DNA from 2 places in the Trichocoleus sp. DQ-A2 genome. Region 1 is predicted to be linked to the other one. Evidence: riboswitches for the same ligand, from Rfam matches in the RefSeq annotation. Region 1 holds a riboswitch; the other holds the start of a gene.

Region 1 (3,116 bases):
GTTTGCTCGTAGATTCAACAGCAGCTTGGCACAGTAATTTGGTGTACAGATGGCTGAGTCGTAATGCCACGCTATTCCAGCTAAAGGCAATTTCTACCCGTTGGCGACCCATTTGGCCTAATTGGTCTCGCCAATCGGGATCGGCTAGGATGCGGTCAATCGCCTGTCCAAAGGCGACTTCATCTTTGGGAGGTACCAGTAAACCCGTTACCTCTGGCACTACGGTAAACTGCAAGCCGCCTACATTACTTGCAATTACCGGCGTCCGGGTAGCCATTGCTTCAATGGCAACTAAACCGAAGGGTTCGTAATGACTGGGGACAACACACACATCGGCAGCTGAGTAGTAGAGAGGCAAATCGTTATCTTCCACACGACCGGGGAAGCAAGTGAGATCGCCAATGCCTTCTTCAGCTACGATTTTCTCAATGCGATCGCGTTCAATGCCGTCACTCTGTCCCGGACGGCTTCCGCCTGCGATGAGGAGCTTTAGGTCGCAAGACTTGCGTAAGCTTGATTTTGCTACGGCTCTGACTAGCGTTTCAATTCCCTTGCGCCGATCGAAACGACCCACATACAGCACTACTTTGGCGTCGCTGGCAATTCCTAGCTGTTGGCGTGCTTCTTGGCGCTGAGTGGAACCAAATTTAACGATATCTGTACCGCAGGGAATCATTTCAATCTGTCCGATCGTGGAAACAAGCGATCGCATTTGATCTTCTTCTTGCGGACTGGTAGCAATCACTCGATCCACTGTTTCCAAACACGCTTTTTCAACTGCTAGCCGTGTGGAAGCGATCGCTGGAATCTCGGAAACTGTACGATACTTCACTGCACCCAGAGAGTGATATGTATGTACCTGCTTCAAAGGTTGGTGCTTTTTCAGTTCCATTCCCACCCAAGATGACAACCAATAATTGGTATGCACCAGGGTATATTGCAAACCTTCACGCTGCTGGAATGCCTGGAATTGTTCAACAAACTCTGGTAAATAGCCGAAAAGCCGATCCCGACTCATGAATTGGGCTGGCCCAGCGGCTAATCGGATTGTCTGGCAGTTAGGCGTATGCTGAACGACATCCAGTTGATCCGGAGTGCTGCGGCGAGTGAACATATCCACCTGCCAACCTTGCTCAGCGAGTGCTAATCCTACTTGACGCACATAGACATTTTGACCTCCAGCTTCTTCTTGCCCAATTTCTACCGCTGGATCGCCATCTACCGAAATTAAGGCGATACGATTTTTGTCAGTCAGTAACATCGGTTGATTTTCTCCTCATAGCTAGCGCACCTGCTTTCCTACGCCAGCAGTTGAAGCACGGCATGTGCCTCTACTCATAGTCGAGGGCAGGTACAACGAAGCGAACAGATACCAGCCAAGGACACTGATGAGATCGCGCAAATTCTACAAAATTGCTGACTCTTCAGTCTCCTCTCAATGCCGACGGAGTTAGCTGACGGGCGAGGACTGAGAGATGTCCCTCTCTGAGAAATTAAGAATGCAAAATTAAAAATTAGGATTACTATTTTTAATTTTTAATCTCTCATCGATAAGCCCCAAAATTTGGTTCCTCCGCTCCAGCTTCACCTTAATTAGATAAGGTACGTTTTTTAAAGTGAGATACTGGATTAGGCTGACTTATGTAGACTGACTGCAACCTTAACACTACAATTTAAAAATCGTCAACCTACCTTAAGATAGATGTTTTTTAATATACGATAATGATATCTATACTTACCCTCCAATCGTCAGACTTACGAGTCAAGCATTTGATGTGGGCGGATGGGGTCGATAGAGTACATTGGGCTAAGTAAAAAAACCATCAGCTAACTTTTGTTAGCGAACGTTCGCGCACGGCATTAACCTACACGACAAGAAATGCAACTCGTTATTAATAAAAGCTTTCTACATCTTTAACCTTCAGTCATTCGTTCAATATCAACCAACTCATAACTAAGAGTTAAAGACTACTAGAAACAACTCTTTAATGTTGCTATGATTCATCTAATTATAGTTTTTATAGCTCGGTGCTAAATCATTTTCAAACGCGAGATATTCGACTTATCGAAGAAGTCAGGAATCTGAACTCCTAGCTTGCAACTCAAATAGGATTGCTATAGCTACGGGATAATTAGATTAGATTTAATAACCGAATGGAATAGTAGTTGTTGAGGAAAAAAGCTCGGTTCAGCGATTAGCTGTTAGCAATTTCAGTTCCCAATCGCTAACCGCTAATCGCTAAGTGGTTTTTTTAACGACTTGCTGCCGCTTCACGAGCAGCTGCCGCTTCATCTGGGTGAATCCCCAAGCGCGTCAGATTAATCCGACCTTTGCTATCAATTTCCCGTACCTTGACAATAACTTCATCCCCGACAGCCACTTCATCTTCGACGCGACCGACTCGGTAATCAGCAAGTTGAGAAATGTGGATCATCCCTTCTTTTCCGGGAAGCACTTCCACAAACGCCCCAATCGGAATAATTCGGGTTACGCGACCGGCGTAGACATCACCCTCATTCAGCCTCCGCGTCATCCCTTGGATGATGTTGCGGGCTTTCTTCGCCTTCTCGCCATCCACTGCTGAAATCGTGATCGTGCCATCATCCTCAATGTCGATTTTGGCACCCGTTTCTTCAGTGATGCTCTTAATCATCTTGCCTCCAGGCCCGATGACCATGCCAATGAGTTCTGGCTCAATCTTGAGCGTTAGCAAGCGAGGTGCATAAGGTGACATCTCGGTGCGGGGCTGGTCAATGGTTGCCAGCATTTTCTCTAAAATGTGCAGCCTAGCGCCCTTTGCTTGCTCGACGGCTTTGGCAATGATATCCAGAGGCAGTCCGCTGATCTTCATGTCCATTTGCAAGGCAGTGATACCAGTATCGGTACCTGCCACCTTAAAGTCCATGTCACCTAAGAAATCTTCAATGCCCTGAATATCCGTCAGAATGCGAACTTCCTCGCCTTCTTTAATCAGTCCCATTGCTGCGCCACTCACCGGCTTCGCAATGGGCACGCCAGCATCCATCAAAGCCAGGGTGGAACCACACACCGAACCCATCGATGTGGAACCATTAGAAGAAAGAACTTCAGACACCACCCGAATCACGTAGGGGAA
Region 2 (3,116 bases), 210 kb from region 1:
GTCTTGAAACTTAGAAAGTACAGTCGCTAATGCCTTGAGGACACGGGGGAGGCTGTCGCGCAAACCCTTGTAAGATAATTCTGCTGCGGTCTCAATTCGACTATCAGCACGGACAGCTTCAATCCATTTCTCTACAATCGTGGCAGATTTATCGATCAGTAATTGACTAAAATCCATCATTTTTTGGCGCTATTGACTCGTTTACAAATGCTCTCCCTAAACTAATCTTAGTTTAGGGAGTAGCTAATTTGTTTGTCTTTCTTATTTTCGCGCCCAAATACTTCGCCTATAAGCTCTTAAAATATTTTTAATCAAAAGCCACCCTAAGGGTTAAAAGCTTCATTTTCAGACGCTCATTTCTTCATGTACGCGGAGATGATCGCAGGGAATTACTTCTATTAAAGCTAAGTTTTCAGTAGAACTTTTTGTTGGGTTAGTATGTATTTCTAGTTGGGAGTCCGGTAAGGCTTTAAACAATAAACGTTGACCAGGGAAAACAATCCGTTCAAAGTTTAAGTCTTGAGTATTATCAAATTTAACAATTTGAATCTTATTTGTGCAATTTGTATAAAAACAAAGGATTTGTTCGGAAGGTTCAGAAACCAAAGAGGAGAATGCTGACATCATATTGGGTGCCTTGAACGAACGCTAAAATTGGCTGATTAACAAGATAGATAATATAAACTTTGACTGCTTCAAGCGGCTTCTACCTAAAGATGGGGTTGAAGGAAGGCAAGATGTAGTACAGAATACAAACATCACTAGAATGCCTCAAAAAATTCGTAAACTATTGTGAATTTGATCGAGAAGCGATCGCTAGAAAGCTATGTCTTCGGAAAGGTGGACTGTCTTAAAAAGGCGTGCTAGACTTATCGGTTAATCCGAGTAAGTCAGCCTAATTCAGCGTCTTAGCAAGCGATCGCTCTGTATAAGCGCTGGAACGGAGGAACCAATTAATGGGGCGTATCTCTGCCAGGAGTAAGGCAAGAGGTGTAAGGCGGAATAAAAAACTGTTTATTTATCCTTCATCCCTTATCCATTAGAGAAGAGCATCTCTCAGCTCTAGCCCGTCAGCTAACTTCGTAGGCATTGAGAGGAGACTGAAGAGTCAGCATTTTTTGAAATGTTCTGAACTCATCAGTGTCCCCGGCTGGTACTGCTCTACTTTCTTGTACCTGAAGAGTGACTCTGAGGAGCTTCATAATGATATTGCAGCTGAATTTGTCTGCGATTGCAGTTGCTGGACAGGTAGCCTGGAAACGGGCAAAACCCGTTCTGATTCGGGATGTCGTCGTCCTCCCCGCCCTTGGTTTTTTAGGAATTATCGTTTTGTGGTGGATTGTTGCGCTTTTCAAGCATGAATTAATACCCACCCCACCAGAGGCGTTTGTCAAGAATTTAGACTACATTCTGAACCCCTTTTACCGACGGGGTCCTGGCGATCTAGGGATTGGTTGGTTACTACTGGCAAGCCTTCGACGAGTATTGCTGGGATTTTTGTTAGGTGCAGTTGTTGCCATTCCCATTGGATTTTTGATTGGGATGTCCAAGCAAGCAATGATGGCACTCAATCCCATAATTCAGATTTTCAAGCCGGTATCGCCGCTAGCTTGGTTGCCCATTGCTTTAGCAATTTTTAACCTAGCAGATCCGTCAGCAATTTTTGTTATCTTCATTACCTCTTTATGGCCCACAATTATTAACACTGCTCTCGGTGTTTCTAGCGTTTCCAAAGATTACCTCGATGTAGCAAGGGTGCTAGAAATGCCCCGTTGGCGACGAATTACCAAGATTATTTGGCCTGCGAGTTTGCCTTATGTCTTCACTGGTTTACGGATTAGTTTGGGGATTGCATGGCTGGTCATTGTCGCTGTAGAAATGCTCACAGGCGGCATCGGGATTGGGTTTTTTGTGTGGGATGAATGGAGTCGCTTAAACCTAAGCTCAGTATTTTTGGCAGTGGTAGTGATTGGGCTGACAGGACTACTGCTGGACTACGCCCTAGGCAAAGTTGAAGCTTTGGTTACTCACCGTCGCCCTAGGGCAACCTCTGTCTAATAATTTTCTGTAAACCTCTGTTGAGTAGGGATGATTCTGCTCTAACAGAAATCGCTAGTGTGAGCGAGACTCACGGGCGTCGTGGTAACGCTGACCGCTCAAACGAGTGGGTTGCCAGACGTAGTACCTACGGCGTCAATTTTTTCAGAGAACTCATGAGCAGTAATCGCTCAAACCTAGTGGCTTGAGCTGAGTGGAAATGGATCGCAAGGACGAATTATGAGTGACACCACAAACTGGACGCGACGAAAATTTCTGGAGGGTATGGGTGCCACAGCAGCAGGAATGGCACTATCATCTTGTGCGATTAGCGGCGATCGCTCAGCGAAAGGACTCACTGAAGAATCCGCATCCATCAAACAAGTCGTAGAGCCAGGATCGTTAGAAAAACCCGATCTGATTGTTGGCTATGTGCCGGTGAATGATTGTGCGCCGTTTGCGATCGCTTGGAAAAAAGGATTTTTCCGCAAGTACGGTCTCAACGTCCAACTTAACCGGGAAGCTAGCTGGGCAACCTCTCGTGACGGCGTAATTTTTGGTCGTACTGATGCCGCCCCCGTAGTCTCCGGTGCCGTCACCAACGCCAGAATCGGTGCTGAAGGCGCACGCCATGCCCCTCTCTGCGCCGCCATGACCATTCACCGACATGGCAACGCCATGACGATGAACCGGAAAATGTGGGAAGCAGGTTTGCGTCCCTGGCGGGAGTATAACGGTGATTTAGAAGCATTTGGGAAGGATTTCCGCAGCTACTTTGACAAACAGCCGCGAGAACAACGAGTTTGGGCAGTTGTCCTCAGTTCTGCCATTTACGAATACTTCGTCCGCTACCTATCCGCCGCCGCCGGAGTCGATCCCCTGAAAGAGTTTCGCGTCATCATCGTTCCCCCACCGCAAATGGTGACGAACGTGCGGATAGGAGCGATGCAAGCCTACATGGTGGCAGAACCTTGGAATACCCGCGCAATTACCGGAAATGAAGGTGTTGGTTTTACCTTCGCTCAAGGCAAAGAAATTTGGTTGGGACACCCAGATCGACTGCTGGGTGTGATGGAATC

Evidence for each region. Region 1 has a riboswitch for cyclic di-AMP ahead of NC997_RS02820 (glycosyltransferase family 1 protein). Riboswitches for the same ligand answer to the same signal wherever they lie in the genome.
Region 2: another riboswitch for cyclic di-AMP. It lies ahead of ntrB (nitrate ABC transporter permease); the one in region 1 lies ahead of NC997_RS02820 (glycosyltransferase family 1 protein).

The regions. Positions count from the first base shown of each region.
Region 1 covers NZ_JAMPKD010000002.1:288,655-291,770, forward strand. The annotation lists gene NC997_RS02820 (glycosyltransferase family 1 protein) at 1-1,261, opposite strand, end outside; cyclic di-AMP (ydaO/yuaA leader) riboswitch at 1,425-1,615, opposite strand; gene NC997_RS02825 (polyribonucleotide nucleotidyltransferase) at 2,253-3,116, opposite strand, start outside.
Region 2 covers NZ_JAMPKD010000002.1:78,099-81,214, reverse strand. The annotation lists gene NC997_RS01835 (ATP-binding protein) at 1-177, opposite strand, end outside; gene NC997_RS01830 (DUF1830 domain-containing protein) at 346-627, opposite strand; cyclic di-AMP (ydaO/yuaA leader) riboswitch at 883-1,104, shown strand; gene ntrB (nitrate ABC transporter permease) at 1,204-2,058, shown strand; gene NC997_RS01820 (ABC transporter substrate-binding protein) at 2,278-3,116, shown strand, end outside.